3 regions of the Shinella zoogloeoides genome follow, and region 1 is predicted to be linked to each of the others. Evidence: predicted binding sites of a transcription regulator. Region 1 holds the regulator's gene; each other region holds the start of a gene.
What was found. Region 1 encodes PhoB, which activates phosphate uptake and scavenging genes when phosphate is short. Its sites were predicted from a motif close to TGTCATNNANCTGTCAT; they were not measured.
Positions count from the first base shown of each region.

Region 2: a site for PhoB is predicted at 3,091-3,107, ahead of Q9316_RS10180 (LTA synthase family protein). Genes of this name have one in related genera too.
Region 3: a site for PhoB is predicted at 8,466-8,482, ahead of Q9316_RS07870 (DUF47 domain-containing protein). Genes of this name have one in related genera too.

Region 1 covers NZ_CP132311.1:100,397-111,141, forward strand. The annotation lists gene pstC (phosphate ABC transporter permease subunit PstC) at 1-1,407, shown strand, start outside; gene pstA (phosphate ABC transporter permease PstA) at 1,404-2,723, shown strand; gene pstB (phosphate ABC transporter ATP-binding protein PstB) at 2,738-3,553, shown strand; gene phoU (phosphate signaling complex protein PhoU) at 3,604-4,323, shown strand; gene phoB (phosphate regulon transcriptional regulator PhoB) at 4,342-5,025, shown strand; gene Q9316_RS01410 (GcrA family cell cycle regulator) at 5,154-5,690, opposite strand; gene Q9316_RS01415 (aspartate aminotransferase family protein) at 6,116-7,309, shown strand; gene argF (ornithine carbamoyltransferase) at 7,337-8,248, shown strand; gene Q9316_RS01425 (Hsp33 family molecular chaperone) at 8,440-9,432, shown strand; gene apaG (Co2+/Mg2+ efflux protein ApaG) at 9,450-9,842, opposite strand; gene Q9316_RS01435 (O-succinylhomoserine sulfhydrylase) at 9,967-10,745, opposite strand, start outside.
Region 2 covers NZ_CP132311.1:1,821,941-1,832,685, reverse strand. The annotation lists gene Q9316_RS10190 (pilus assembly protein TadG-related protein) at 1-447, opposite strand, end outside; gene Q9316_RS10185 (TadE/TadG family type IV pilus assembly protein) at 449-871, opposite strand; gene Q9316_RS10180 (LTA synthase family protein) at 1,127-3,025, opposite strand; gene Q9316_RS10175 (NAD+ synthase) at 3,353-5,032, shown strand; gene Q9316_RS10170 (hypothetical protein) at 5,049-5,348, shown strand; partial or broken gene Q9316_RS10165 (TolB family protein) at 5,352-6,127, shown strand; gene Q9316_RS10160 (diguanylate cyclase domain-containing protein) at 6,296-7,756, shown strand; cobalamin riboswitch at 7,791-8,009, shown strand; gene bluB (5,6-dimethylbenzimidazole synthase) at 8,056-8,754, shown strand; gene Q9316_RS10150 (DUF2865 domain-containing protein) at 8,747-9,856, opposite strand; gene Q9316_RS10145 (ABC-F family ATP-binding cassette domain-containing protein) at 10,106-10,745, shown strand, end outside.
Region 3 covers NZ_CP132311.1:1,380,424-1,391,168, reverse strand. The annotation lists gene ald (alanine dehydrogenase) at 1-138, opposite strand, end outside; gene Q9316_RS07910 (Lrp/AsnC family transcriptional regulator) at 302-763, shown strand; gene Q9316_RS07905 (CorA family divalent cation transporter) at 791-1,801, opposite strand; gene ppk2 (polyphosphate kinase 2) at 1,810-2,718, opposite strand; gene Q9316_RS07895 (GGDEF domain-containing protein) at 3,012-4,259, opposite strand; gene Q9316_RS07890 (HlyU family transcriptional regulator) at 4,414-4,728, opposite strand; gene ilvA (threonine ammonia-lyase) at 4,893-6,140, opposite strand; gene Q9316_RS07880 (TrkH family potassium uptake protein) at 6,269-7,723, shown strand; gene Q9316_RS07875 (hypothetical protein) at 7,804-8,382, shown strand; gene Q9316_RS07870 (DUF47 domain-containing protein) at 8,507-9,151, shown strand; gene Q9316_RS07865 (inorganic phosphate transporter) at 9,151-10,158, shown strand; tRNA gene Q9316_RS07860 (tRNA-Leu) at 10,426-10,510, shown strand.

The sequences.
Region 1 (10,745 bases):
GCGCTTGCCGGCGGCAGACTTTCAAATCTTCATTCCCGGCCGGGCTATTACGGCTCCTTCGTCGCCATCTGGGCCATGCTACCCGCGCTTGTCGTGCTCCTCGTCTGGATCGTCGCGAGCCCGATCTACATCGGCTCGTCGGTGCGTGCCGGCTTCCCCGACGAGGTGAAGGCCGAGCCGCAGGCGACGCAGAACCTCAACTACAACATGATCGGTGCCATCGCCCGCGGCTTGAAACTGCTGTCGGCGGAAGAGCGTGACGCGCTGTTTGCCGACGGTTCGACCGCCCGGACGGTGCTCGGCGCCAAGGGCGTGCCGCTCGCGGCCGATCCGGCACAATACATGCTGACGTCGGCGGACGATCTCAACCGCATGACGTCGACCAGCAGCACCCTGCTGTCGATCCTCGTCATCGTCGCCGCGCTCGCCGGCGCCTTCCTCTCCTACCGCGCGATCGCACCGAAGTTCCGGGCCCGCAATCGCGTCGAAGGCGTCATGCTGGTCGGCCTCATCGGCGCTTCGTCGATCGCCATCCTGACGACGGTCGGCATCGTCGCCTCGATGGCCACGGAAGCCATCCATTTCTTCAACATGGTGCCTGCCTGGGAATTCTTCTTCGGCACGACCTGGGACCCGCGCTTCGCCGCGGCCGGCGCGACGGAATCCTCCGGCCAGTTCGGCCTGATCCCGCTGCTCGCCGGCACGCTCTATATCGGCTTCGTCGCCATGCTGGTCGCCGTGCCGGTCGGCCTCTTCGCGGCCATCTACATGTCGGAATACGCCTCGCGGACAGTCCGTTCTATCGCCAAGCCGCTGCTCGAAGTGCTCGCCGGCATCCCGACCATCGTCTACGGCTTCTTCGCCCTGATCACGGTCGGCCCGTTCCTGCGCGATATCTCCGCCCAGCTGAACGGTCTCGTCACCGGCAATTATGTGAACTTCATTCAGGCGCAGAGCGTTCTGACGGCCGGTATCGTGATGGGCATCATGCTGATCCCCTACGTCTCCTCGCTGTCGGACGATATCATCACCGCCGTGCCGCGGGCGCTGCGTGACGGTTCACTCGGCCTCGGCGCCACCCGTTCCGAGACGATCAAGCGCGTCATCCTGCCGGCTGCCCTGCCGGGCATCGTCGGCGCGCTGCTGATGACCGCGTCGCGCGCCATCGGCGAAACCATGATCGTGGTTCTGGCCGCCGGCGTCGCCGCCCGCATGCAGCTCAATCCCTTCGAGCCGATGACGACGGTGACGGTGAAGATCGTCAACCAGCTGACGGGCGACCTCGAATTCACCTCGCCGCAGACGCTGGTGGCTTTCGCGCTCGGCATCACGCTCTTCGCCATCACGCTTTGCCTCAACATCTACGCCCTCTATATCGTGCGCAAATACCGGGAGCAGTACGAATGAGCCAGGTCTCCACGAGCCCCGCCCTAGGCATCGCCGCCAGCCCCGAACGCCGCGATATCGGCCTTCGCCGCCGCTATGCCGCCGAGCGCCGCTTCCGCCTCTACGGCATGGCCGCGATCGGCTTCGGCCTCCTCTTCCTGTTCCTCCTGCTGTTCTCGGTGTTTTCCAAGGGCTACACCGCTTTCCAGCAGACGATGATCACCATCCCGGTCGAGTTCTCCGAACAAATCATCGACAAGAATAATGAGCGCGCCTCGAACCCCCAGAAGCTGGTCTCGGCCAACTATCCGGTCGTCGCCCGCAATGCGCTCGCCAAGGTTCTCGGCGTCAGCGAAGACGACCGTGCCGGCCTGAAGGCCGTGGGCGGCATGATCTCGGACAGCGTCCGCGTCCAGTTCCGCGACCTCGTCACCGCCGATCCCTCGATCATCGGAACCACGCAGAACGTGACTTTCCTGGCGCATGGCGACCTCGACTCGGCCTTCAAGGGCCAGATCGACCTCGGCGTGGCGGAGAACAACCGCAAGGTCTCCGACAAGCAGGTCGGCTGGATGAACCAGCTTGCCGAAAGCGGGGCGTTCGCCAAGCACTTCAACACGGGCCTCTTCACCAACGGTGCATCGAGCCGTCCGGAAGCCGCCGGCGTCGGCGTCGCCGCCATCGGCTCGCTCTACATGATGCTGATCGTGCTGGCGCTGTCGTTGCCGATCGGCGTCGCCGCCTCGATCTATCTCGAGGAATTCGCCCCGAAGAACCGCTTCACCGACCTCATCGAGGTGAACATCAACAACCTCGCCGCGGTGCCGTCGATCGTCTACGGTCTGCTCGGCCTTGCGGTCTTCGTCAACTTCGCCGGTTTCCCGCGCTCGGCAGCCCTCGTCGGTGGCCTGGTGCTGACGCTGATGACGCTGCCGACGATCATCATCGCGACCCGCGCGGCGCTGAAGGCCGTGCCCCCGTCGATCCGCTCGGCCGCGCTTGGCCTCGGTGCCTCGAAGATGCAGACCGTGTTCCATCACGTCCTGCCGCTCGCCATGCCCGGCATCCTCACCGGCACGATCATCGGCCTGGCGCATGCGCTCGGCGAGACCGCGCCGCTGCTCCTCATCGGCATGGTCGCCTTCGTCGCCGATATTCCATCGACGCCGCTTGAGCCCGCAACGGCACTGCCGGTGCAGATCTACATGTGGGCTAACGAGGCGGAACGCGCCTTCGTGGAGCGCACCTCGGGAGCGATCATCATCCTCCTCATCTTCCTCATCCTCATGAACGTGGGTGCAATCCTGTTGCGCCGCCGTTTTGAACGGCGCTGGTAGAAGGTTATAGACAGATGAACATCATGTCAGAAGCAGCAGTCGAGAAAGCGCTGGACAAGAAAATGAACGACATTTCCTACAAGATGATCGGCAAGGACGTCTCGGTCTACTACGGCGACAAGCGCGCACTCTACGACGTCAACCTGAACGTCCGCGAAAACACCGTGACGGCGCTGATCGGCCCGTCGGGCTGCGGCAAGTCCACCTTCCTGCGCACGCTGAACCGCATGAACGACACGATCGACGGCTGCCGCGTCACCGGCCGGATCACGCTCGACACGGACGACATCTACGATCCGTCGATCGACGTGGTGGAACTGCGCGCCCGCGTCGGCATGGTCTTCCAGAAGCCTAACCCCTTCCCGAAATCGATCTACGAGAATGTCGCCTACGGCCCGCGCATCCACGGCCTTGCCAAGGCGAAGGCCGACATGGACGCCATCGTCGAGCAGAGCCTGCAGAAGGCCGGCCTGTGGAACGAGGTGAAGGATCGCCTGCACGAAGGCGGCACCGGTCTTTCCGGCGGCCAGCAGCAGCGCCTGTGCATCGCCCGCGCCGTCGCCGTCAGCCCCGAGGTCATCCTGATGGACGAGCCGTGCTCGGCGCTCGATCCGATCGCGACCGCCAAGGTCGAGGAACTGATCCACGAGCTGCGCGCCAACTTCACCATCGTCATCGTGACGCACTCGATGCAGCAGGCGGCCCGCGTCTCGCAGCGCACCGCCATGTTCCACCTCGGCAATCTCGTCGAGGAGAACGACACGGACAAGATGTTCACCAACCCGGACGACCAGCGCACGCAGGATTACATCATGGGCCGCTTCGGCTGACGCAACCGTCGCCAAAACCCTGACCATCCGAGCGCATCAAGGATAAAGACATGTCATCGACCCATATCGTTTCGATCTATGACGAAGAACTGAAGTACCTCTCCCGCCGCATCTCCGAAATGGGCGGCACGGCCGAGCAGATGGTTTCGGATTCCGTCCGCGCGCTCGTCACCACCGATGCGGCGCTGGCCCAGAAGGTCATCTCGGAAGACGTCATCCTCGACAATGCCGAGCGCCAGATCAACGACAAGGCCATCGTCACCATCGCCAAGCGCCAGCCGATGGCGGCGGACCTGCGCGAGATCATGGGCGCCATCCGCATCGCCGCCGAGCTGGAGCGCGTCGGCGATCTCGGCAAGAACACCGCCAAGCGCGTCATCGCCGTGCAGAGCTCGGGCATGCCCCGCAAGCTCGCCCGCGGCCTGGAGCATCTTGCCGAACTTGCGCTGATGCAGCTCAAGGAAGTGCTCGACGTCTACGCCACCCGCTCGATCGAGAAGGCCAAGGCCATCCGCGAGCGCGACGACGAGATCGACGCGATCTACACCTCGCTGTTCCGCGAACTCCTCACTTACATGATGGAAGATCCGCGCAACATCACGCCCTGCACGCACCTCCTGTTCTGCGCCAAGAACATCGAGCGTATCGGCGACCATGCGACCAACATCGCGGAGACCATCTACTATATGGCGACCGGCTCGCAGCCGGAAGGCGAGCGCCCGAAGGACGACACCTCGACGTCCGTCGTTGCCGCCGACGTCTCCGAGTAAAGAGAGTAGGTTCGCTTTATGGTGCCGAGAATTGCCGTCGTGGAAGACGAGGAGGCGCTCAGCGTCCTCCTGCGCTACAACCTCGAGGCCGAAGGCTTCGAGGTCGATACGATCCTCTCCGGTGACGAGGCGGAGATGCGCCTGCAGGAGCGCATGCCGGACCTTTTGATCCTCGACTGGATGCTGCCCGGCGTTTCCGGCATCGAACTGTGCCGGCGCCTGCGCCAGCGGCCGGAAACGGAGCGCCTGCCGATCATCATGCTGACGGCGCGCGGCGAGGAGAGCGAGCGCGTGCGCGGCCTTGCCACCGGTGCGGACGACTATGTGGTAAAGCCCTTCTCGACGCCGGAACTCGTCGCCCGCGTCCGTGCCATGCTGCGAAGGGCCAAGCCCGAGGTCGTCTCGACGGTGCTGCGCTGCGGCGATATCGAACTCGACCGCGAGACGCACCGTGTCCACCGCCGCACCCGCGAGGTGCGCCTGGGGCCGACGGAGTTCCGCCTGCTGGAATTCCTGATGACCTCGCCCGGCCGTGTCTTCTCCCGCTCGCAGCTTCTCGACGGTGTCTGGGGCCACGACATCTATGTGGACGAGCGCACCGTCGACGTGCATGTCGGGCGCCTGCGCAAGGCGCTCAACTTCGCCAACATGCAGGACGTCATCCGCACCGTCCGCGGCGCCGGCTATTCGCTGGAAACCTGAGCCGCCGAAATTCCTCCCAAGGACGGGAATGGGCCCTTCGGGGCCCGTTTCGCGTTTTTGGGTCATCTCAACGGCAATAACGAAAACGGGCCCCGAAGGGCCCGCATCTCATTCCACGATCGCTGTTGTTACCGCATCCGCCGCCGCTCGGCGGAGGGCTGGTAGGCGAGGCGCTGGTGGTAGGTGCAGTAGGGCGAGTTGTCCGGGGACTCGTTGCCGCAGAAGTGGAAGTCGTCGTTCAGCGGGTCGCCGATCGGCCACTTGCAGGTGCGCTCGGTCAGTTCGGTCAGCTCCAGGCGGCGCGACATCGGCACGACCACCTTGTTGCCGTTGGCCGGAACCGGAAGCTGCTCGCTCTGCGTCTCGAAGTCGGTGTCCAGCTCTTCCTTGGGAAGGGCGCTGCCGGCAGGCCGGGCGACAGTGCGCGTCACGGCCGGGCGGGCTGCGAAATTCGACGGGCGCGGGGTTGCCGCGGCCGGGCGCTTCGGGCGTGACGCCGTCTGCGTGCCGCCGGCCTTGGCGCGGCCCGGCAGGTTCAGCCGGTGAACCTTGCCGATCACCGCGTTGCGGCTGACGCCGCCAAGCTGTGCAGCGATCTGGCTCGCGCTCAGGCCCTCGGCCCAGAGCTTCTTGAGTTTCTCGACCCGCTCGTCTGTCCAGTTCATGTTCTCGTCTCCGCTCGGCGCTCGCAATGCGGGAATCCCTCATCGCGTCCCGGACGGGTCCGGAACCTGAACGCCTTGACTCTTTTGGTGACTAGTTCCGCCGCATGCAGTCTAGTAATTGGTCTTTAACCTAGAGACAGGGGGACTCTGTGACAAGAGTCGCGGGAATCGGCGCGAATCGATTTCTAAGTTTTCCCCAACTTGCTGGTCTGGTGTGACTCGATAGAGACACCTTCCGCGCGTGCCGCGAATCCTCACCTTGCGGCAGGTTCAGCCATATTTCGGGATGCACTTTTGTTGACATGGAGGGGTGAAATGCCGATAGTGCGGCATGCCGCCGAAAGGCGGCTTTTGATTTTTCTGGTGTCCGGAAAAGTCAAGCACGGGACCCGTTTTTCCGCATCTCTTTTCGGAGGATACGCGCCATGGCCGATGCCGCGCCGCTCTATGAAACCTATATGCGTGCGCCGCTCCGGTTCACGCGCGGGGAGGGCGTCTGGCTGATCGCCGAAGATGGCGAGCGCTATCTCGATTTTGCCGCCGGCGTCGCCGTCAATTCGCTGGGCCATGCCCATCCCCATCTCGTCGCCGCGCTGAAGGACCAGGCCGACAAGGTCTGGCATCTGTCGAACCTCTATGAGGTCCCGGGCCAGGAAAGCCTCGGCCGCCGGCTGACGGAAGCGACCTTCGCGGACAAGGTGTTCTTCACCAATTCGGGCGCCGAGGCGCTGGAATGCGCGATCAAGACGGCGCGTCGCTATCATTTCGCCAAGGGCCATGCCGGCAAGTACCACATCATCACCTTCGACGGCGCCTTCCACGGCCGCACGATCGCCACCATCGCGGCCGGCGGGCAGGAAAAGTATATCGAGGGTTTCGGCCCCAAGGCGCCGGGCTTCCTCAAGGTCCCCTTCGGCGATATCGGCGCCGTCAAGGATGCGATCACCGAGGAAACGGCTGCGATCCTGATCGAGCCGGTGCAGGGCGAGGGCGGCATCCGCCCGGTGCCGAAGGAATTCATGCAGGAGCTGCGCCAGCTCTGCGACGAATACGGCCTGCTGCTCATCCTCGACGAGGTGCAGTCGGGCGTCGGCCGCACGGGCCGCCTCTTCGCCCATGAATGGGCCGGCGTCACGCCCGACATCATGGCCGTCGCCAAGGGCATCGGCGGCGGGTTCCCGCTTGGCGCCTGCCTTGCGACGAACGAGGCCGCCGCCGGCATGGTCGCCGGCACGCACGGCTCCACCTATGGCGGCAACCCGCTTGCCATGGCCGTCGGCAATGCCGTGCTCGACGTCGTCCTAGAAGAGGGTTTCCTCGAGCATGTGCGCGACGTCGCGCTCGTCTTCCGCCAGGGACTTGCCGCGCTGAAGGATCGTTTCCCCGAGGTCATCGAGGATGTGCGCGGCGAGGGCCTGCTGCTTGGCATCAAGGCAAAGGTACCGGTCGCCGACCTGCTGAAGGCAATCCGCGCGGAAAAGCTACTCGGCGTGCCGGCCGGCGACAACGTGCTGCGCATTATGCCGCCGCTGACCGTTACAGCGGAAGAAGCGCGAGAGGGGCTCGCCCGTATCGAGCGGGCAGCGGAAAAGCTGACGGCCGCCTCCAAGGCGGCATAGCAGGGACTGGGACAGACAGGACACATCATGGCCAAGCATTTTCTCGATCTTTCCGCCGTTTCGGAAAGCGATCTCCGCGTCATCATGGACGATGCGCATTCCCGCAAGGCCGCCAGCAAGGCCGGCACGGAAGCAAAGCCCCTCGCCGGCAAGATGCTTGCGATGATCTTCGAGAAGCCTTCCACCCGAACCCGCGTCTCCTTCGACGTCGGCATGCGCCAGCTCGGCGGCGAGACGCTGTTCCTGTCCGGCACGGAAATGCAGCTCGGCCGTGCCGAGACGATCGGCGACACGGCCAAGGTCCTGTCGCGTTATGTCGATGCCATCATGATCCGCACGACGGACCATGCCCGCCTGCTGGAACTGGCCGAGCATGCCACCGTGCCCGTCATCAACGCGCTGACGGACCTTACCCATCCCTGCCAGATCATGGCCGACATCATGACCTTCGAGGAGCATCGCGGCACCACCAAGGGCAAGACCTTCTCCTGGATGGGCGACGGCAACAACGTGCTGCACTCCTTCGTCGAGGGCTCGGCCCGCTTCGGCTATACCATGAGGATGGCCGTGCCGATGGGCTCCGAGCCCGACGACAAGATCCTGAACTGGGCGCGCGACAATGGCGGCAACATCCTGCTCGGCCATGATCCGGAAGCGATCGCCGACGGCGCGGACCTTATCGTCACCGACTGCTGGGTGTCCATGAACCAGGAGCACCGGGCGCGCGGCCACAACATCTTCCAGCCCTATCAGGTCAACAAGCAGCTCATGGCGCGGGCGAACGAGGACGCGCTCTTCATGCACTGCCTGCCGGCCCATCGCGGCGAGGAAGTCACCGACGAGGTGATTGACGGTTCGCAGTCGGTCGTGTTCGACGAGGCGGAGAACCGCCTGCACGCGCAGAAGTCGATCCTTGCCTGGTGCTTCGGCGCCGTCTGACGCCGACTTGAAAATGCCCGCCGGCGGCACGATCTAGGGACCACGCAGGCGCCGCAAGGCGCTGTCTCTGGCGCATGTCCGCCCGGTATGGAATGATCGGCGGCAGGTAGCGCTCAATCACGGTAGAACGCCGGTCGGAAGCAACCGGGCTCATGGCCCGGCCGCCCATGGCGTGCAAGGAGCAGACGATGATGGCTGAGAATGACCTGAAACTCGGTGAGCCCGGCTTTGCCGGCGACGATCATATTCTGCCGTTCCAGGTGGAAGGTCTCGACGTGCGCGGCCGCGCGGTGCAGCTCGGCCCCCTGCTCGACGGCATTCTGGGCCGGCACGACTATCCGGCGCCCGTCGCCCGGCTGCTGGCCGAGGCGATCACGCTGACCGTGCTGCTCGGCACATCACTGAAGTTCGAGGGCAAGCTGATCGTCCAGACCAAAGGCGACGGCCCCGTCGACCTGCTCGTCGCCGATTTCTCGGCGCCCGAGGACGTGCGCGCCTATGCCCGTTTCGACCAGGCCGCGCTCGACGCTGCCGTCGCCGCCGGCAAGACGGAGCCGCACGAGCTGCTCGGCCAGGGCATCCTCGCGTTCACCATCGACCAGGGCGCGCACACCCAGCGCTACCAGGGCATCGTTCCGCTGGACGGCCATACGCTGGAGGACATCGCCGGCGTCTATTTCCGCCAGTCGGAGCAGATCCCGACCAAGGTGCGCCTCGGCGTAGCCGAACTCTACGACCGGGACGAAGCCGGCAAGGCCCGTCATCGCTGGCGCGCCGGCGGCATGGTCGCGCAGTTCCTGCCGCAAGCGCCCGAGCGCATGCGCCAGGCCGACCTGCCGGGCGGCGACGGCGAGGAGGCCGGCCACAAGATCGATGACGACGACAACTGGGCGGAAGCCAAGACGATGGTCGAGACAATCGACGCCGACGAGCTGACGGATCCGAATGTCGGCACCGAGCGGCTGCTGTTCCGGCTCTTCCACGAGCGCGGCGTGCGCGTCTACCAGCCGCAGCGGGTCTTCGACCGCTGCTCCTGCTCGCGCGAGAAGCTGAAAGGCGTGCTGGCCGGCCTCAGCGCCGACGACATCGCGCACACGGCGGACGAAAAGGGCGAGATCGCGGTCACCTGCGAGTTCTGCTCGACCACCTACCGCTTCGAGGCGTCGGAAGTCCTGCCGCAGTAAGAGGGCGCCTGTCGCCCTCAGTTTAGAACCCGAACCTGGCCCGGTGTGTCCAGCGAGAAGGCGGGAATGGCGACGTCGAAGGCTTCGCCATTCTCCGCTTCCATCCGGTAGCGGCCGAACATGATGCCGGAAGGCGTTTCGAGCGGGCAGCCCGAGGAATATTCATAGGTATCGCCGGGGCGCAGCACCGGCTGCTCGCCGATGACGCCCGGTCCGTTGACCTCGTCCACCTGGCCGTTCTGGTCGGTGATGTTCCAGTAGCGCGTCACCAGCCGTACGGCGACATCGGAATGGTTCGAGATGACGACCCGGTATCCCCAGACATAGCGGCTGTCGTCTGGGTCGGACTGATCGGCCAGATAGTATGGCTCTACGGTCACTTCGATGTCGTGGGTCAGCGCACGATACATTGGCAAGCCTTGAACTGATTAGCTCATGCTATTCTACACGAATGTGGTTTCGTCAAGGATACGCAAAGAAGGCGCCGGCCTCGTCGGACGGCGCCTTCCTGTTGTTTACCTTAATGGCGCGAGGTCACGCGCCGATCTTGGAAAGCGCCCGCGCAAAATCCTCGAGCAGGTCTTCGCTGTCCTCGATCCCGGCGGAGAAACGCACCGTGCCGGCCGAGATGCCGAGCTCCGCGCGGGCCTCGTCCGTCAGGTTCTTGTGCGTCGTCGTCGCCGGGTGGGTGATCAGGCTCTTGGCGTCGCCGAGATTGTTGGAGATCTTCACGACGTCGAGCGCGTCCTGCAGCGCGAAGGCCGCGTCCTTGCCGCCCTTCAGGTCGAAGCAGACCAGCGTCGAGCCGCCCGTCATCTGCTTGGCGATAATATCGGCCTGCGGGTGGTCCTTGCGGCCCGGATAGATCACGCGGGCGATCTGCTTCTGGTCCGCGAGGAAGTCGGCGATGCGGCTTGCATTCTCCGTCTGCTGCTTGACGCGCAGCGGCAGCGTCTCGATGCCCTTCAGCAGCGTCCAGGCGTTGAACGGCGACATGGCCGGGCCGGTGTGGCGGAAGTAGTCGTGCAGGTTCTCGTCGATCCACTCTTTGTCGGACAGCACCACGCCGCCGAGGCAGCGGCCCTGGCCGTCGATATGCTTGGTGGCGGAATAGACGACGACATGCGCGCCGAGTTCCAGCGGCTTCTGGAAGAGCGGGGTCGCGAAGACGTTGTCGACGACGACCTTGGCGCCGATCTGGTTGGCGAGCTTCGCCACGCCGGCGATGTCGATGACCTCGAGCGTCGGGTTGGTCGGGCTTTCGAGGAAGAACACCTTGGTGTTCTTCCGGATGGCCTTTTCCCAGTTGGCGA
Region 2 (10,745 bases), 1.7 Mb from region 1:
CAGGATCATCGAGGCGAGGAAGAGATCGGCGCGGCGCGAGAGCTTTACACGCGCAGCGTCCGCATCCGCGCCCGCCGGCTTGAAGCGGTCTTCCGGCGCGAGTTCCGGATCGGCGACATAGCGGCCACGCTCGACGCTTGCGGTGGCGACGGTCGCCTTGAGATGAATGGGCGTGATGGCCGGTATCGCCACGCCGTCCTTGCCGGTGACGGTCACGGGAAGCTTGTTCAGCGCGAAATAGGTCGCGGCCGCCTTTTCCGCTTCCACCACGCTGGAGGCGGCGGCGATGGCGGCAAGGTCCGCCGATGCCTGCAATTCGCGCTGCTGCACCGTCAGGTAGCCATAGTCGACGCCGAGCGCGAGCGAGAAGACCATCAGGGGCAGGGTGAGGGCGGCGAGCGTGCCGATATTGCCGTGCCGGTCGGTGACGAGGCGCACGCGCTTCATGTCACAGCCCTCCCACGCGCACGGTGGCGTAACGTTCGATCTTCTCCTGCGGCAGGGCGAAGGTGAAGAGCTTCCAGATCGGCAGGTCGCTGGAATCGTAGGAGATCGTCACCGTGAACTGTTCGGGATTGCCGGGATCGTCGGTGACGATCACCTGCATCTTGGCACGGTTGATGAAGGAATAGTCGAGACGGGAGGCATCGAGGTAGCGGTTGACCAGCGTGACGCGCTCGTCGGGATTGAGCCCGGCAACGGCCGTGCGCGCCGCATCGGCGGCGATCTGCTGCACCGAATGGGTGACGGAGAGATAGATGCCGTAGGCGATCAGCGTGAAGAGGGCGAGGAAGAACAGCGGCGCCACGATGGCGAATTCCAGCGCCGACGTGCCGGCGCGATCTTTCGACAGGCGGGTAAGGACGTGCATGGCATCTCCTCCTTCTGACCGGCAAGGCTTGCCCGCATCCGGAATGTGGATGCACGTTTATCGTGCGCCGAGAGTCTTAATTTCTCCTATAGATTGATTTTATCAACGGTTCGCCTAGCCATGGTTGTGCGGGGTTGTCACGCCTCCGGCGCAGCGGGTCGCCTCGAAATGGTAGGGGGATGGCACGACAGTGCGCAGGGCGACGGGCTCCGTCATGAGAAACGGAGCCCGGTCCAAGCGTGGTTCAGGCGGGAATCAGTAGCCTGCCGACATCAGTTCCGCGTGGGAGTCGAAGAAGCGTTCCAGGCCGTACTGCTTGCCGAACATGATGTCGTGCTGCAGGAAGCGGAAGTCGCGCACCAGCGGGTCGATGGTCTTCTTGCGCGCCCAGTCGGCGGTCGCCTTGCCCTTGGCGTCGATCAGCATGTAGCGGTCGATGACGCGCAGCTTGTCGTGCACCGCACCGAGGAAGCCGGTGTAGTAGGGGTGCTCGAAGCCTGCCTCCTTGAGGATGTAGTAGGACAGGAACGCCGGGCTGATCGTGCCGACCTCCTTCTCGACGCCGGTCTTGTTCGACCAGATGACGAGCGGGGTCTCGTGTTCGTTCTTCATCTGCTCGGGCGTGCCCTTGCGCGCGGCGGTGATGCCCTTCATGTAGCCGGAATTCTTGTAGACCGTGTTGAGCGGCGGCAGGTGGTCGCCGAAGACGACGATGATCGTCTCGCGGTCGCGCTCTTTGGCCCAATCCATCAGCATCTTCAGGCTCTTGTCGGCTTCCTTCACGCCCTGGGCGTAGCTGGCGAGCATGCGGTTGTCGCGGGCGTCGAGCTTGCCGTCGACGGAAACGTCGGTCTTCGTATAGCGGCCGTCGTCATAGGGGCCGTGACCCTGCAGGGTGACGGTGAAGAAGAAGAACGGGTCTTCCTGCGCATCCGCCTGGCGGATGATTTCCTTGGTCAGCGCCTCGTCCGAGGTGAAGTTGCCACGCTTTGCGAGCGGCGGCATCTTGTCGACATCCTTGAAGGTCTGGAAGCCGAAGGCCTTGTAGACGCTGCTGCGGTTCCAGAACCAGCCGGAGAAGGGATGGATGGCGCGCGCTGTATAGCCTTCCGCCCGGAAGAACGTGGCAAGCGAGGGGATCGGCTTGCGCACATACTGCTGGTAGGGAATGCTGCCCGTCGGCAGGAAGGCGTTGGAAAAGCCCGTCAGCGCCTCGAATTCGACATTCGCGGTAAGGCCGCCGAATTCCGGCGAGAAGACGTTGCCGCTCTGGCTTTCGCGGATGACCGGCATCGGATCGGGCGAGAGTTTTACGCTCTTGATCCGCGTCGGGTCCCACAGCGATTCGCTCATGACGACGATGACATCAGGCTTGGAGCGGTGCGTCGTGCCGGCGGGCAGGGGCTTGGACGGAATCTTGTCGATGGCGTCGACCATGTAGCCGGAGGGCGCCTGCACGTTCGCCATCGGCAGGTTGATGGCAAAGGCCATGACGAAGCCGTTGTGGCGATAGTTCTCCGCCTGGTCCCACATGATCGGGAAGATCTTCAGCCGGTCGCGGACCCAGGAGAACTCGTTGTAGTCCATGATCGAGACGAAGCCGGCCAGGAGCGGCAGCGCGATGGCAAGGCGCGTCAGGCGCTCCTTCTTCGTCAGCGGACGGAAACGGCGCCAGGCAAAGATCCAGAGGCTGACAAGGCCCACGACGCCGCCGACGACGGCGAGCGCGAGCGCGGCGGCCGTCCACGGCCGGTCCTGCACGAGCACCGGCATCAGTTCGATGATCTGGCGGCCGAAGAGCAGGTCCGTCGGGTAGAGCGGGTCGGTGAGGAAGACCTGCTTCTGCTGCGAGATGACGCCCATCAGCACCACGAGCGGCGAGACGAACAGCACGGCCTTGTGCTGCCGGCCGATCAGCGCGTCGATGGCGAGGTAAAGCAGGAAGAACACGCCCGTTGTGGTCCAGCCGGGCTGCTCGAGATTGGTGAAGTAGAGCCAGGTCTGGGCGAGCGAGCCGCGCGTGATCCATTCGATGGCGACGACGGTGGCAAGCGCCAGAAGGCCGGAAACGGCGAGCGAACGCAGGACGGCGAGCGCCTTGGCGTGGCGCGCGGCAAAGCCTGCCTCGACGGCAAGTCCTTCGGTGGCATCCATCGCCACGGCGGCAGGAGTAAACAGGGCCAAGGCCGTCTCCAAACTTCATAAAACTTTCGTGTATCTGTCATACGGACGTCATCTTGAACAGGAGATGAACGGTTTCTGCAACGTTCTGCCGGTGCTTTGGTTCCCTCTGTTGCTTGCGGCAATGATGCCGCGAACCCCCTGGGAAACGAGGGTTTGCGGCAAGAGCGGAGGCAATTGCCGCGCGGTTCCATTCCCAAAGCGCCTGCCATGCTCTAAAGGGTGTAGCGACCGTTCGAGAGTGCGGGCAGCGTGCGCGGCCGCAGGATCGGACACCATGAGGAAACGGGTCCCGCAGACATGACTTCCCAGACCGAAAAGACGACGCTGCGCATTGCCGTCGCGCAATTGAACCCGACCGTCGGCGACGTGAACGGCAACCTTGCCAAGGCGCGCGCCGCCCGCGAGGATGCCGCCCGGCAGGGCGCAGACCTCCTGCTTCTGACGGAACTCTTCATCTCCGGCTATCCGCCCGAGGATCTCGTGCTGAAGCCCGCCTTCCTCAAGGCCTGCCGGCGGGCGGTCGACGATCTTGCCGCCGACACGGCCGATGGCGGCCCGGGCGTCATCATCGGCTTTCCGCGGCAGGACGAGACCGGCCGCTACAACGCCGTCGCCGTGCTCGACGGCGGCAAGGTGATCGCGGTGCGTGACAAGGTGGACCTGCCGAATTACGGCGAGTTCGACGAAAAGCGCGTCTTCGACCAGGGGGCGATGCCCGGCCCGGTCAATTTCCGCGGCGTGCGGCTCGGCATTCCGATCTGCGAGGATATCTGGGGCGAACTCGGCGTGTGCGAGACGCTGGCCGAGAGCGGCGCGGAGATCCTGCTGTCGCCGAACGGCTCGCCCTACTATCGCGGCAAGGTCGATATCCGCCACCAGGTCGTGCTGAAGCAGGTCATCGAGACCGGCCTGCCGCTGCTCTATGCCAATCAGCTCGGCGGCCAGGACGAACTGGTCTTCGACGGCGCGAGCTTCGCCTTCAACGCGGACAAGGCGCTCGCCTTCCAGATGAGCCAGTTCGAGGAGACGGTCGCGCTCACCACCTGGAAGAAGCATGGCGAAGGCTGGGCCTGTGACGGCGGGCCGATGTCGCGCATTCCGGAAAAGGAGGAGGCGGACTACCGCGCCTGCCTTCTCGGCTTCCGCGACTATGTCAACAAGAACGGCTTCAAGAACGTGGTGCTCGGACTCTCCGGCGGCATCGATTCGGCGATCTGCGCGGCCATTGCCGTGGATGCCTTGGGCGAGGAGCGAGTTCGCTGCATCATGCTGCCCTACCGCTACACGTCGAAGGATTCGCTGAAGGACGCCGCCGACTGCGCCAAGGCGCTCGGCTGCCGCTACGACATCGTGCCGATCGAGGCGCCGGTGACCGGCTTCCTCTCCTCGCTCTCCGAGCTTTTCGAGGGCACGGAAGAGGGCATCACGGAAGAGAACCTGCAGAGCCGCGCCCGCGGCACGATCCTCATGGCGGTCTCCAACAAGTTCGGCTCGATGGTCGTCACCACCGGCAACAAGTCGGAGATGTCGGTCGGCTATGCCACGCTCTACGGCGACATGAACGGCGGCTTCAACCCGATCAAGGACCTCTACAAGATGCAGGTCTATGCGATCTCGCGCTGGCGCAACGCGCATGTGCCGCCGGGCGCGCTTGGGCCGACGGGCGAGGTGATTCCGCAGAACATCATCGACAAGGCGCCGTCCGCGGAACTTCGCCCCAACCAGACCGACCAGGATTCGCTGCCGCCCTATCCGGTGCTCGACGAAATCCTGGAATGCCTCGTCGAACGGGAGATGGGAACGGAAGAGATCGTCGCGCGCGGCCATGATGAAGCGACGGTGCACCGGGTCGAGCACCTGCTCTACATCGCCGAATACAAGCGCCGCCAGTCGGCGCCGGGCGTGAAGATCACCAAGAAGAACTTTGGCCGCGACCGGCGCTATCCCATCACCAACCGCTATCGTGACCGGGGGTGATGGCGTGGAGGGGCCGGTGGAGGAGCGCAGGGACCCGGTCTTCACGGACGAGGAAGTCCGGCTGATCCGGCTGTGGTCGCTCAGCGACCTTTCAGCCGGAAGGCAGGTTTCCGCACAGGTCGCCTATTTCGCGACGCCTGCTCTTTTCGGCGTCTATGGTCTCGTTACGGGAAGCCAGACCGTCCTCGGCGTCGCCTTCCTGTGCATCCTGCTGCTGCTTGTCTGGGGCTTCGTTTCCACCTGGCGCGAGCAGCGCCAGGTCGCGCTTATGCAATCCATCTGCAGGAAGCTTTCGGCGGGGGACGCAGGGAGCTAGATCATGCGCAGTTCCGTCGAAATCCACAACATCGCCACCGGTCGAACACGCGTCGTCTGGCAGACGGAGCGGCTGGTGGAGGCGCCGAATTTTTCGCGGGACGGGCGCTTTCTGATCATCAACGGCGATGGGTTGCTCTATCGCCTGCCGCTCGACGGCGGGGAGCCGGTTCGGATCGATACGGGGCTCGCCACGCGCTGCAACAACGACCACGGGCTTTCGCCTGACGGGGCGTGGCTTGCGATCAGCGACAAGGTGGAATTCGGCAAGTCGGCGATCTATGTGCTGCCGGCCGGGGGCGGCGTGCCGCGGCTGGTGACGCCGAACCTGCCCTCGTATTGGCACGGCTGGTCGCCGGACGGGACGACGCTTGCCTATTGCGGCATCCGGAACGATCTCTTCGACATCTACACGATCCCGGTCGAAGGCGGCGAGGAGCGGCGGCTGACCTTCGGCGAGGGACGCAACGACGGGCCGGATTATTCGGCGGACGGCGCGTGCGGCCGGACGGCAGTGAGCCGACGCGCATCACCGACAGCCCCTACGGCGACTGGTTTCCGCACCCTTCGCCGGATGGCAAGCATCTGCTGGTGCTGTCCTATGACGGTGACGTTTTCGACCATCCGCGCGATCTCTCCGTCCGGCTGCGGCTGATGGACATGGATGGCGGCAATGCGCGTGTTCTCTTCGAGCTTTTCGGCGGGCAGGGCACGATGAACGTGCCGAATTGGTCGCCGGACGGCTCCGAATTCGCCTTCGTTCGCTATGCGCCCGCGTGAGCCGGCGCCCCCTGATTAAGCATTCGCTCACCAGCCTGTTTAAGCGAATTTTGCCGTCTCTGCGCTAGCTTCCCTTCAACAAAGCCCGCTGAACGGGCCGGGGACAGGCAGGGAACGATGACGGGCATGGCGCAAGAGGGCCGCGCGACGCGGCGACGCGGATTTGGCATGGCGATCCGCGCAGCGGCGCTGATGATCGTCCTGCTTTTCGGCGCCGCCAACTACCTCGTGCTCGACCATGCGATCGAGCGGGCCGACAGTTTCGTCGTCGAGACGGAGCGCACGCTGGTGCGCAACGAATTCAGCCACCAGATCGACCAGGTGGTGCAATACCAGAGCCAGCTTTCCTTCTGGGACAGGAGCTTCAACGAACTGGCCGAGGGCATGCCGGGCGATTCCTTCGTGCGCGACCAGTTGCGCGACTGGATGTGGTCCGATTTCGGTTTCTCCTGGATGATCTTCACCTCGCTCGACGGCGAGAAAATTCTTGGCGTGCATCGCGGCGAAAAGGTCTCCGACCGCAAGGCGCGCGAAAAGCTGCATTGGGTGAGCGACCTAACCCGCAAGGCCGAGCGCGCCTATTACGAGGCGCTGTCGCCCGATCGCGGCGGCTGGCAGGTCGCGGGTGCCAAGGAGGATCCCGACCTCCTGACGCCGGCGCTTCCCGAAATCCACGTCTCCGGCATGCGGCTGATCGACCGGGTGATGAGCATCGTCGTGGTGCAGGCCGTCATCCCGAAGACGCTTTACATTCCCGCGAACCGGCGGGAGCCGACGCTCCTCATCACCGTCAAGCCGGTCTCGCAGAAGATGCTGGCGAATTCGGAGCGACGGCTCGGCGTGCACGGCCTCGGCTTCACGCCGATCGTGACCGAGGAGCCGGGCCTCGTGATGACGCCGGTCGGCGGCGATGCCTACAATCCCATGGTCGCGTCCTGGCGGCCGAACATGCCGGGTTCCTTCGTCTGGCAATCGGCGCTGCCGCAGATCGCCATGTTCGTACTGGTCTTTGCCGGGGTCATGCTGTTCGTCACCATGCGCTTCTCAACGCTGGTGAAGGCCCTTCAGCGCAGCGAGGGAAAGAACGCGTTTCTCGCGCGGCACGATCCTTTGACCGGACTGAAGAATCGCAGCGGCTTCGACGAAGAGGTCTCGCGCGCCATAAGCAGGGGCGACAATGCGCCCTTCGCGATCCTCGCGCTCGACCTCGACAGGTTCAAGGCGGTCAATGACCGCCATGGCCATGCGGCGGGCGATGCCGTGCTCCTGGCGGTGGCCCGGCGCTTCTCCGACCGCGTCGGCCCGCGCGGCTGCGTGGCGCGGCTCGGCGGCGACGAGTTCTGCATCCTGCTCAAGGGTGCGCATGAACGCGAGGGCCTTCTGGAACTGGCGAACAGCCTCGTGCTCGATACGCAGGTGCCGATCGCCTATGACGGGCAGCTTCTCGTGATCGGCGGCAGCGCCGGCATCGCGCAGTTCCCCGACCATGGCAAATCGGTGCACGATGTCATGGTGAAGGCGGATGCCGCGCTCTATTCGGCCAAGAACGGCGGGCGCAACCGCGCGGTCCATGCCGGCGACGTCGCCAGCGCGGAGTTTTTGCAACCTGGCAGCATTCGCGCGGCGTAGACGCTTCCGGGCTTGATCGCATCGGGAAGCCGTGAGCATATCCTCCTCGTCAGGTGCCCGCCTTGCGGGAGAATCGGGAATCCGGTGCGGGAAAGCCCCAGGTCCGGAACGTGCCCAACGCTGTGACGGGGATGGCTTGCGCCTTTAAAAGCTTGAATCGATTCAGGCTTTTGCCACTGGTTGTTCAACCGGGAAGGCAGGTGCTTGCCGCGCGACCCGAAGTCAGAAGACCGGCCTGGCGAGATAGACCGAACCCGCGCGGACGGCGGCAGGTTGTACGCATTGTTGGGGAGATGACGATGCGAACCGAACCCTTGGACCATCTGGTCCGGGCGGGCGCCTTTCCGCACGAGGAGAGGCAGGCCGTCTACCGCGCCATCGAAACGCGCCGCGACGTGCGCGACCAGTTCCTGCCCGAGCCTCTGCCGGACGATCTCGTCGGCCGCCTGCTCAATGCCGCGCACAGCGCGCCGTCGGTGGGATTCATGCAGCCGTGGAATTTCCTGCTGGTGCGCGGCGAAGAGACCCGCCGCGCGGTGCATGCGGCCTTTCTGAAGGCCAATGCCGAGGCGGCCGGCATGTTCGAGGGCGAGCGGCAGGCACAGTATCGGGCGCTGAAGCTCGAGGGCATCCTGAAGGCGCCGCTGTCGATCTGCGTGACCTGCGATCCGACGCGTGGCGGCGACGTTGTGCTGGGCCGCACGCACAATCCGCGCATGGACGTCTATTCCACGGTCTGCGCGGTGCAGAACCTCTGGCTAGCGGCACGCGCGGAAGGGGTTGGCGTCGGCTGGGTCAGCATCTTCCATGACAGCGATATCCGGCAGATCCTCGGCATTCCGCAGCATGTCGAGATCGTCGCATGGCTGTGCGTCGGCTTCGTCGATCAGCTTTATCGTGAGCCGGAACTGGCGCTGAAGGGCTGGCGGCAGCGCCTGCCGCTGGAAGATCTGGTGTTCGAGGAGCGCTGGCCGGAGGACGGGGCGGGCGTCAGTTGACGCCGGCATCCGCCGGGCGGCCGAGATCGATGGCGGACGAGTTTTCCGGCAGGAAGAGCGGGCCGACCGTGCGCACCTTGCTCTTGGTGGGGTCGTAGAGGCGTTCCTCGATCTTGGCGGGCGCCCTGACCTCGATCTCCTCCTTCTTCGGCAGTGTACGGATGGTGGTGACGGAGCCGTCCTCTTCCGCGTCGGTCTCGCCGGTGCTGGCCGTCTCGGTGCTTTCGCCCCTGGCGGCCTTCTCGCGCTTGATCATCTCCTGATAGTAGGCGGAGAGGTCGCAGCCGCAGGCGTCCTGCTTGGAACGCTCGCGCGTGCGATAGGAGAAGGCGTTCGTCAGTTCGTAATAGGGCCGGCCGGTGACCGTGGAGGTCATCTGCTCCGTCTCCTGACCGTGGGTCATCGACTGGTAGAACAGTTCGGTCTCGGTTTGCGGGCACATCATTGCGCAGACCTTCTGGTCCCGGCGAAAATCGAGCGGCGTGGCGCCCGAGGATATCGGGAAGAAGCCGCCGTCGCAGGTGCGAACGCAGACGGTGCGCAGGTTGCCATGGCCCGAATTGCCGCCGAGCGAGCGCAATTGCAGCCTGTCGCTGCCATCCGGCGCCGTGCCGAGCGGCAGGGTGCGCGTCTCGTCCAGCGTGCGCAGGGTTTCGGTCGCGGCGACGGGCATGACCTGCGGCTGGTCGTTGCAGCCGTTGGTCTCGAGCGCCGCGAGAAGGACGTTGCGCCGGCCCTGGGAAGACACGCCGCCGGCAAACTCACGCCGTTTCTTGTCGAGGATCTGGAGGTTGCGCTCCATCTTGCCGACGACGGAGGAGAGCGTCGCGCAGGCCTCGGCATTGGCACCGCCGACGACGATGATGCTGCCGCTGGAGCAGCCGAGGCGGCGCTGGTCGCTCTTCGCCTTGCGCAACTGGATGTTCTGGCGTGCGATGGCGCCGGCATATTTGCGGGCGCTCGCCGTATCCACCACGACTTTCGGCATGTTCGCCAGCTCGATCTGGATGCGCGCGCACATATTCGCCGCCGCCGTTCCACCGGTGAGAAGGAGCGGCAGAGTGGCTGCAATGGCGAACAGAAGACGGGCGCGTCTCTTCAAATCCGTCGATCCCTGAAAATCTAGAACTGTCGGCCCAAGGCCGGTCTCGAAGGCCCTATCATAGGCCGCATGGATGCAAGCGCAACGTGCTCCCGCATTTGTGATTAACGTGCCGGCCCTCGCTTGCCTTGCAACGGCCACCGTTCGGGCCTAGATAACGGCCATCGTCAATGCAGACCGGATGGTGCGCAATGGATTTCAACCCGACCACAAATCGACTTCGTTTTGTCATCGGGGAAATCCGTATCCATGCCGCATTCCATCACCTTTTCCAAAATCACCTGGTCCACGCCTGACGGGCACACGCTCCTTTCCAATCTCGACCTGAGCTTCGGCTCCGAGCGCGCCGGGCTTGTCGGACGCAACGGCGTCGGCAAGACGACGCTGCTCAGGCTCGTCACCGGCGATCTGACGCCGCAGGCGGGCACCGTAACCGTCGACGGGACGCTCGGCTTCCTGCGCCAGAGCGTGCAAGTCGGACCAGAGGAGACCGTCGCCAGCCTGTTCGGCATCGTCGAGGCGCTTGCGCTTCTCGGCCGTGCCGCGCGCGGCGAGGCGGACGCCGACGATCTTGCCGATGCCGACTGGACGCTGGAGGCGCGGCTTGCCGCCGCGCTCGCCCGCGTCGGGCTTGAGGCGGAGCCGGACACGCCGCTTTCGGCGCTCTCCGGCGGCCAGCGCACGCGGGCCGCGCTCGCGGCGCTGATCTTCCGCGAGCCGGATTTTCTGCTGCTGGACGAGCCGACGAACAATCTCGACCGGGACGGACGGCGGGCGGTCATCGACATGCTCGCCGGCTGGCGGGCCGGCGCGGTCGTCGTCAGCCACGACCGCGAGCTGCTCGAAACCATGGACGCCATCGTCGAGTTGACGACGCTTGGCGCGACGC
Region 3 (10,745 bases), 1.3 Mb from region 1:
GTCAGCGCCGATGCCGGCGCCGGCCTTCGTCTCGACGAGCACCTCGTGGCCATGCGCCACATATTCACGCACGGCACCGGGCGTCAGACCGACCCGGTATTCATGATTCTTGATTTCCTTCGGACAACCGACACGCATGCGCGTTCCTTTCCCAGTGATGTTCCCGTTTTCTCGTGCCGCTCTTCGGCGGGTACACCATGGAAGCAGAGGCGGCGTGCAATGTCCTTGCAAAGCCGGTTTGCGAAACGGGCCAATGTCGAATATTCTTCTGTTATCAGCGGAATTTTCGGGGAAAATTCGAATGTCGCGTCTGGATGCAATCGATGCTGCGATCCTGAAGGTCGTCCAGCAGAACGGCCGAATCTCCAATGCCGAGCTTGCCGAGCGCGTCGGCCTCTCGCCGTCGGCCTGCTCGCGCCGGCTCGACATCCTCGAAAAATCCGGCACCATCAACGGCTATCACGCCCGCGTCTCGCCGAAGGCGCTCGACTACAAGATGATCGCCATCGTGCACATCTCGCTGTCCGGCCAGTTCGCCAAGACGCTGGCGGAATTCGAGGCGGCGGTAAAACTCTGCCCCAACGTGCTGGTCTGCTACCTGATGTCCGGCGAATACGACTATATCCTGCGCGTCGCCGCCAAGGACCTCGAAGACTACGAGCGCATCCACCGCGACTGGCTTTCCGCCCTGCCCCATGTGGTGAAGATCAATTCGAGCTTCGCGCTGCGCGAAATCATCGATCGGCCGAATGTCGGGGTCTAGGGAGCAACCCCTAGCGGATTTGCGCTTCTAGAATCGCAGGTTGATGCCGGCCCGGCGCAGCAGCCAGTAGAACAGCGCGGTGGCGCCCATGCCCAGCATCATCGCCCAGCCGAACCCCGTTTCGCCCTGGCTGAACGGCAGGCCCGCGGTGTTCATGCCGAACACGCCGACGACAAGCGTTCCCGGCAGCAACAGGGCGCTCATCACCGCCATCGCCTTGAGGCTGCGGTTCGATTCGTCCTGCAATTCCGCCGCCATCTCCTCCTGCAGCAGGCGGGCGCGGTCGTTGACCATGACGATCTCGCGGTCGAGCCGCTCCAGCCGCATCGACAGGCGCCGCAGCACGGCATGGGCGTGTTCGGAGAGGGTCCAGTCCTCCCGGTCCTCCTCCTCGAACAGCGCCACCATGCCCGCGACCGGGCGGTGCAAGGAGACAGCGAGGCGGCGCACCTCCTTGAGGCTGCGCCGCTCGTCGCTCAGCCGTTCTGTGACCAGCCGGTCCTCCACAGCATCGAGCAGCCCCGCCGCCTCCTTGAGCTTGATCGCCGTATTCTTGCAGAAGGCGGCGACCATGGCCTCGAAAAGCTCGTAGGCCGTTGCGGGGCTGAAACCCTCGGCAAAGGAGCGCCGCACCCGGTTCACCGCTTCCACCGGGTGCCGCCGGCCCGTGACCAGCAGACGCTCCGTCAGGGCAAAATGCAGACGGCCGACGGTGGTGGAGGCGCGTTCGGTTTCCTGCTGCTGCAGATCGGCGATGACGCCATGCGTCGTCCCTGCCTCGTGGCCAAGAACAAGGCTTTCGTCATGCCCTTCCAGAATGGAGCGCGCCGCCGCCGGCAAGGTGCAGCGCGCGGGCAGCCAGCCCTGTATGCGCTGGTCGACCAGATCGACATGCAGCCAGACCCAGCCGTCCGCGGACGCGAGCGCCGCATCGATATCCTGCGGCGCGACGGGCACCACCGGCCCGCCGGGCGATCCCCGGTAGGCGCCGACGAGCCCCGGCGTCAGCCCCCTCTGCGTCTGGTCCAGCAGGTTCAAGGGCCTGCTCAGTAGACTTCCGGTACGTACATCTCGTCCGGCGGCGGGCGGCGGATATAATCGTCATGCCGCACACGCTCGGGCAGATCGATGGGCGCCTTGGGCACGTCCTCATAGGGAATCTGAGCAAGCAGATGGGCGATACAGTTCAGCCGCGCCCTCTTCTTGTCGACGGCCTCGACGATCCACCACGGCGCCTCGGGAATGTGGGTTCGCTCCAGCATCTCCTCCTTGGCCTTGGTGTAGTTCTCCCAATGGACGCGGCTTTCGAGGTCCATCGGCGAGAGCTTCCACTGCTTCAAGGGGTCGTGGATGCGCATGCGGAACCGGAATTCCTGCTCCTCGTCGGTGATCGAGAACCAGTATTTGATCAGCACGATGCCGGAGCGCACCAGCATACGCTCGAATTCCGGTACCGAGCGGAAGAATTCCTCCAGCTCGTCCGGCGTGCAGAAGCCCATGACGCGCTCGACGCCGGCGCGGTTGTACCAGGAGCGGTCGAACAGCACCATTTCGCCGGCGCTCGGCAGATGCGGCGCATAGCGCTGGAAGTACCATTGATTGCGCTCGCGCTCGGTCGGTGCCGGCAGGGCGACGACGCGGCAGATGCGCGGATTGAGGCGCTGGGTCACGCGCTTGATGGCGCCGCCTTTGCCGGCCGAACCGCGCCCCTCGAAGAGAACGACGACCTTCAGCTTCTTGTGCTGCACCCAGTCCTGCAGCTTGACCAGCTCATGCTGGAGGCGGAACAGCTCGCGGAAATAGATCCGGCGCTCCAGCGTCTGCGCCGGCGGTTCGGACATGCCCTCGGCGATGAGGTCGTCCAGCCGCTCCTCCTCGATCTGCATTTCCAGCTCCTCGTCGAAGCTGTCGGCAATTTCCGCCTTGATGCGGTTCAGATGATTGTCGTCGAACATGACCGGTATCCATGGATCGTGGAAATTGCGCTCCGGACGCGTTTCGGCCTCGGAGCGTGCGAAAGGAACGCTGGAATGGACGAGAAGGACGACGGCACGCGCGGCGCAAGGACGAACGGCCGTTCCTGAAGCCGGTCGATTGGCATGGGATCGCTTCCGACAGCTCCCGCCATGCACCGCTCCCATTGACTAGCCGCCGCGTTTTCGGGGCTTCCATCCACTCGTATAGGAAGCACAGATGAAACTTTTGTGACAGGCCGATGTTCCGGCAATCCGGCGCGACAGCCGGAAATCTAGTGCGAGATGACGCGGTTGCGTCCGGCATTCTTGGCGGCGTAGAGCCGGGCATCGGCGGCCGACAGCAGCGCGTTCAGCGTCGTGCCGTCATTGTAGCTGTTGGCGATGCCGATGCTGACCGTCACCGGCACGTCGTCAGGCCTGCGGATCTCCGCCTCCACGGTGCGCCGCAACTCTTCAGCCCGCTCTGCCCCGACTTCCGGCTCGATATCTTCGCAGATCACCACGAATTCCTCGCCGCCGAAGCGGAAGATGCGGTCGCCGCCGCGCAGCGCCCGTTGCAGGCAGGCCGCGGTGTCGCGCAGCACGCCGTCGCCGGCGAGATGGCCGAAACGGTCGTTGACGTCCTTGAAATGATCGGCGTCGATGATCATCAGCGCCATCGGCTTGCCGGCCGCCAGCATCGCCGAGAGCATTCGCGGCGCCTCGAATTCCAGCCGGCTGCGGTCATAGACGCCGGTCAGGGCATCGCGGCCCGAACGGTCGAGCAGGTCCTCGTAGCGTTCGCGGAAGGTGAGGTCGGCGAAGATATCCGAGATGGGACGCGGCGAGACGGGCATCGCCGATATGCGGGAATAGTAGAGATACACCGTGATCAGCACCGCATAGGCGCAGGCCGCCATCATCTTCGCGATCCAGCCGCCCCAGAACACTTCGACCGGCGCGCCGTTGAGGAAATGCAGCGCCGCATAGAAGCCGATCTGGTCGAAGGTCAGCACCGCGACCCCGGAGACGAAGAAGCGCATGGCCGTGTTCTTCCTGAAGACCCGACCGAGGCGCTCGTAAAGCAGGATGATGGCGAGCGAATCGACATAGAGCAGCATCGTGCCCCACAGCATCAGCCAGCCCATCTCGTCGATGAAGGCGAGATCGGCGATGCGGCCCGGCACCGCGCCGATCGTCTGGTGGTGGCGCAGGAACAGGCTGAGGCCGACCGTCAGGAAATTGCCGGCGAGCAGGCCGTAGATCGGCGCGCGAACGACGGCGGCGTCCTCCTTCACATACAGAAGAAGGATCATCATCAGCTTGCCGGAAAAGAGCACCGAGGAGCCCGGTGAAATAACGCCGAACGGCAGCTCGATATAGAAGACCGCCGCCAGATAGGTCTCCAGGAAGTGCATGACGCCGAGTGCGGCGACGAAAACGCCGATGCCGATCTGGTGGCGCAGATGCAGGATGCCCACCATGAAGACGAAATAGAAACCGGCCTCGATGAGAAGCAGGATCAGGTTTTCAGTACCCATGGGCGGTCCGCAGTTTCCCCGACGTCCCGCCAGCCAGCTGAATCGGAACGTCCGCAACAAGTCGTTTTCCTGCGGATACAGGCAAACGCACCGGTTCTCCAGCGCCTTCGCACATTTTCATATGATTATTTCGGGTGGCGAACGCGCCTGGCGGTCAGACCTGCCGGCTCTCCGCGCCGTCGCTGAAGAGCGAGGCGCCGTGCTGGTCGGCGATCTGCCTTGCCTTGCGGAAGGTCGAAGCGACCGTATCGTCCCGCGAGGAGAAGAGATCGGCGCGGATGAAGGTGCGAACGAGCACCCGCTCGCCGTCGCGCTTCTCGATGCGTCCGGCAAGCCGGTACTGGCCGCCTTCGGGAATGGGAGCCGCCACGAGGGTCAGGTCGTTATAGGCCTCGGTTTCCTCCGCGATCTTCGCGGGAGCTGCCGAGTCGCCACCGCGACCGAAGAGTTTTGAAAAGAACGATGCCATGGCCGATTGCTAGAGCATTTCCGCTTTTCCTCGAATCGCGAAAACTCCCTATCTCCTTGTTTTCACGCAATTGCGGACGCAAAACCGCTGCGCACTTTTGCTGCAAATGCTCTAGCACAGGCGGCAGCGCCCTCCAAGGGGAGAGCGTCGCCGGACCCATGCCCCTAGATGATAAGATTTGCGAGGATTTCGTTTTCGGTAATGTCCTGATAGCGCATGCCGGCCGCGTCGAAGGCCTTCTTGAGCGCTGCGAAATTCTCCGGTGCCTTCGTCTCGATGCCGATCAGGATCGAGCCGAAATTGCGGGCGGATTTCTTCAGGTATTCGAAGCGGGCGATGTCGTCGTCCGGTCCGAGCATGTTCAGGAAATCGCGCAGCGCGCCGGGGCGCTGGGCAAGGCGCAGGATGAAGTATTTCTTCAGTCCCGCATGACGCATGGCGCGTTCCTTGACATCAGGCAGGCGCTCGAAATCGAAATTGCCGCCCGAGACGACGGCGACCACCGTCTTGCCTTCCAGCGCCTCGCGGCCGAGCGCATCCAGCGCCGTCAACGATAGTGCGCCGGCCGGCTCCAGCACCACGCCCTCCACGTTCAGCATGTCGATCATCGTCACGCAGATGGCGTTTTCCGAAAGCAGCATGACCTGGTCGGCCGAAAACCGGCTGAGCGCTGCGAAGTTGAGCGCGCCGATCTGCCCGACCGCGGCACCGTCGACAAAATTGTCGACCTGGTCGAGCGTCACCACGGCGCCGCTTTCGAGGCTCCGCTTGAGGCTCGGTGCGCCGGCCGGCTCGCAAAACAGGAAGCTCGACGGTCCCATGTCCCCCTCGAGATAACCGGTCACGCCCGAGGCAAGCCCGCCGCCGCCGACCGGAAGGACCACCAGGTCCGGCAGCTTGCCCTCACCGAGCTGTGCGACGATCTCCGCCGCCACCGTCGCCTGCCCTTCGATGATATCGGCATGGTCGAAGGGCGGCACCATCAGCGCGCCGGTCGCCTCCGCATGGTCGCGGGCGGCCTTGTAGCACTGGTCGAAGAAGTCGCCGACAAGCTTGATCGTCACGAACTCGCCGCCGAATATGCGCGTCTTGTCGATCTTCTGCTGCGGCGTCGTCACCGGCATGAAGACCACGCCCGGCACGCCGAAATGGCGGCAGACGAAAGCGAAGCCCTGTGCATGATTGCCGGCCGAGGCGCAGACGAAGCTGCGCGCGCCATCCGCCTTCGCCAGAACCTTGCGGAAGAAGTTGAAGGCACCCCTGATCTTGTAGGAGCGCACCGGCGAAAGGTCCTCGCGCTTCAGGTAGATCTCCGCGCCGTAGCGGGCGGAGAGATGTTCGTTGAGTTGGAGGGGTGTTTCTGGAAAAAGCCCGCGCAAAGCTTCGCAGGCTGCGTCGACGTCCGGTTTCATGCCGCTCGATGCCATCCTTGAGTTTGGACAATGCAAAGGCTATTGCATATCGCGGCGACGGACACCACCCGTCCCGGCCGCGCGGCCTTTAGCGACGAGAACTTGAGCCAGCCGGCAGGACCCCTTCCTTGAACGCCACGATCTTCCGGTCCGCCATCAACATTGCCGCCATCAGCGGAATCTATCTTTCCGTGGCGATGCTCGTTCCGGCCTTCATCGACGTCTATTACGGACATCCCGATTCGGAGGTTTTCTTCCTCTCCGCCTTCTTCACGGGCGGCCTCTCGCTCGCCACGGCCGCCGCGACGCGCGCCGGCCCGCCGCCGTTCAACAAGCGGATGGGCTTCCTCGTGGTCAACCTGCTCTGGCTGAGCGCGTCGATCATCGGCGCGATCCCGCTCTGGCTGTCCTCGCTCGACCTCACCTTCGCGCAGGCCTTCTTCGAATCGGTCTCGGCAATCAGCACCACCGGCTCCACCGTCATCACCGGCCTCGACCATGCACCGCCCGGCATCCTGATGTGGCGCTCGCTGCTGCACTGGCTCGGCGGCATTGGGATCCTCGCGCTCGGCCTCTTCATCATGCCGTATCTGCGCGTCGGCGGCATGTCCTTCTTCAAGCTCGAATCGTCCGACACCGCCGACAAGCCCTTCGCCCGCATCGCAAGCTATACGCGCGCCTTCCTCGCCATTTACGTGGCGATCACCCTCATCTGCGCCGTCGTCTACGCCGCGCTCGGCATGAACCGCTTCGACGCGCTGAACCACGCCATGTCCACGGTCGCCACCGGAGGGCTCTCGACGCACGACTCGTCCTTCGGCTACTTCAAGAGCCTGCCCCTGCTCTGGGCCGCCACCTTCTTCATGACGCTCTCCAGCCTGCCCTTCTCGGTACTGATCCTCTTCGTCGTGCGCGGGCGCGTCGATGCCTGGCGCGACCCGCAGATCCGCGTCTTCCTCGGCTATCTCGTGCTGTTCGCGATCGCGGCCAGCGTCTTCCAGCGCCTGCAGAACGGCGTCGACTTCCACGAGGCGCTGGCCCATTCCTTCTTCACCGTCTCCTCGATCCTCTCGACGACGGGTTTTGCCAGCGACGACTATACGCAATGGGGCCATTTCATCGTGGCGCTCGCCTTCGTCGCCACCTTCATGGGCGGCTGTTCGGGCTCGACGGCGGGCGGTCTCAAGGCCTACCGCCTGATCATCCTCTTCAACTTCATCCGCACCGGCCTCTACCGCCTGATCTATCCCAACGGCATCCATGCCGTACGCTACGGCCCAATGACGGTCGATGCCGACCTGCAGCGAAACGTCTTTCTGTTCTTCCTCACCTATATCGCGGTGGCGGCTTTCGCTGCGATCACGCTCGCCCTGCTCGGTTACGACGTCCTGACATCGATTTCCGCGGCGGCCACGTCGCTCTCCAATGTCGGTCCCGGTGTTACGCAGGCGATTGGCCCTGCCGGGACGTTCGCCGGTTTTCATGACGCAGCGCTCTATGTGCTGTCCTTCCTCATGCTGCTCGGCCGTCTCGAAATCCTCACTGTCCTCGTCATTCTGACGCCGCTGTTCTGGAAAAACTGATTTAGGGCAGCCTCCCGGGCGTTCTTGACTGTTGTCGCGCTTCTACGCATCCTGCCGCCATCCGGCTGGAGGAAGTCTGAATGTCCGTGTCGAAGTCCCTGTTGCGTATGACCTTTGCCGCCGCGCTCGCGCCGACGCTCGCGCTTGCCGGCCCGCTTGCCGATGCGGCGAAGAAGGCGGAGGAACAGGCCGCAGCCGGCGATACGGTCGGCGCGCACAACACGATCCGCGATGCGTTCGGCACGTTCGCCGCCACCCTGCCCTTCTCGATCGGCAAGGCCGTCTTCGTCTCCGCCCCGCCGGAGGGATACGGCATGTACGCGGCCCGGCCGGAGGCGAACTTCAAGGCAGGCGAAGCGCTGATCTCCTATGTCGAACCGGTCGGCCTGACCTGGCGCCCCGCCGATGGCGGGCTTCTGGAATCGCACTTCACCGTCGATCTCGAACTGCTAGACCCGAAGGGCACGAAGCTCGCCGAACAGAAGGCTTTCGGATCCTTCGACTTCAAGGGCAGCGTGCGCAACCAGGAAGTCTTCGCCAAACTGACGCTCAATCTCAGCGGCCCGCCCATCGGCGACTACGTGCTGCGCTACCGTTTCCGCGACACCGCCAGCGGGGCCGTCGCCATCAGCGAGCAGCCGTTCAAGATCGTGCCTTGATCATTCTTTTATCCGTTTACCGAGAGCCAAGAGAATTGTGACAAGCGGCGAATCAACGCTTTCCAGCGCCTTCCCGCTCAATTATGACAGCCGCATGACAACCCCAGCCACGTAAGGGGCATCCATGCTTTCGCTGTTTCGCAAACTCATGCCGCGCGAAGACCGTTTCTTCGATCTCTTCGAGCAGCATTCCCGTACCGTCGTCGGCGCCGCCGAATCCCTCCGCGCGGCCCTTGCCGGCGGTCCCGACCTGGAAAAGCACTGCGACCGCATCGTCGAACTGGAGGACCAGGCCGACGACATCACACGCGAAGTGCTGCTCGCCGTCCGCCGCTCCTTCATCACCCCCTTCGACCGCGGCGACATCAAGGACCTGATCCAGTCGATGGACGATGCCATCGACATGATGCACAAGACGGTGAAGACCATCCGCCTCTACGAGCAGACGGATTTCCAGCCCGGCATGCAGGAAATGGGCGAGGCCGTCGTCAAGGCGGCGCATCTCATCGCCGAGGCCATTCCGCTGCTCGACAAGGTGGGCGTGCATGCCGGCCGCCTCAGCGCCATTGCAGAGGAGGTCACACGCGTCGAGGGCCGTTCGGACGAGCTGCACGACCAGGGCCTGAAAGACCTCTTCAAGCGATTCGGCAAATCCGATCCGATGTCCTACATCATCGGCAGCGAGATCTACGGGGAACTCGAAAAGGTCGTCGACCGCTTCGAGGACGTCGCCAATGAAATCAGCGGTATCGTGATCGAGAACGTCTGATGGACGCCACACTCGCCTTTCCGCTGCTGGTCGGCCTCGTCGGCATCGCGCTGCTGTTCGATTTCCTGAACGGCCTGCACGACGCCGCCAACTCGATCGCCACGATCGTCTCGACGCGCGTGCTGCGCCCGCAATATGCCGTCATGTGGGCGGCCTTCTTCAATTTCATCGCCTTCCTGTTCTTCGGCCTGCATGTCGCCGAAACGCTCGGCAAGGGCATCATCGATCCCTCCATCGTCAGCCCGCTGGTCATCTTCGCGGCGCTGATGGGCGCGATCATCTGGAACGTCGTCACCTGGATCTTCGGCATCCCGTCAAGCTCCTCGCATGCCCTCATCGGCGGGCTCGTCGGCGCGGGTCTCGCCAAGACCGGCTTCGACGCCGTCGTCTGGAGCGGCCTCATCAAGACGGCGAGCGCCATCTTCCTGTCGCCGGCCATCGGCTTCTTCCTGGCGCTGATCCTCGTCCTCACCGTCTCCTGGCTCTTCGTGCGCCAGACGCCCTTTGCCGTCGATCGCACCTTCCGCGTCATGCAGTTCATCTCGGCCTCGCTCTATTCGCTCGGCCATGGCGGCAACGATGCGCAGAAGACCATGGGCATCATCGCCGTCCTGCTATACTCGCAAGGCTATCTCGGCGGCGAGTTCTACGTGCCGTTCTGGGTCGTCATCACCTGCCAGGCCGCCATGGCGCTCGGCACGCTGATGGGCGGCTGGCGCATCGTGCACACGATGGGTTCGAAGATCACCCGCCTCAACCCGATGCAGGGCTTTTGCGCGGAGACCGGCGGGGCGATCACGCTCTTCGGCGCCACCTGGCTCGGCATCCCGGTCTCGACCACGCACACGATCACCGGCGCCATCATCGGCGTCGGCGCCGCCCGCCGCGTCACCGCCGTGCGCTGGGGCATCGCCGGCAACATCGTGATTGCCTGGATCGTCACACTGCCCTCGGCCGCGGTGATCTCGGCCGTGTTCTATTGGGTGTTCAACGCGATTTCAGGATAGCGAAGAAGCTTGCAGGGCTTGGAAACGAGCCCTGCTTTGAACAGCGCTTGCTGGTGCGGGCGGCGGGGATCGAACCCGCACAGCCAAGGCCGAGAGATTTTAAGTTTTCTGTGAGAACACCGGAACGCCGGTATCTCAGGCGGTTGAGGTCCCTTGCGGGGTCACAAATGGCACACATGCCGGCCACCGTGGTCACGGGTTGGTCACAAGTTTTGGACACCGTTTGACCGGCTCCGAAGCAGCGGATATATGGGCTTCTGCTGGTGCGCGGACGTGATGGAATGGTAGACATGAGGCACTTAAAATGCCTTGGCCGTGTGCCGTGCGGGTTCGAGTCCCGCCGTCCGTACCAAGCTCCCGACTGAACCATAGGAGGGCCGTCTTCATCCGCTCCCGGTCTGGCGGTGTTCGGTCCTCAATGTCGTCCATGATGATCAAGTCGCGCTCTCTCACTGGACGGTCCCCCACGGCGCCGGATCGGCGTTCCGTTTGCAAAGCGGGCGCTCATGCTGCTCTCCGCCAATTCCGATTGCGAGGGTGCGAGCCGCCGAAGCGGCCCGAGGGGTGTTCATCATGATCTCCATCAG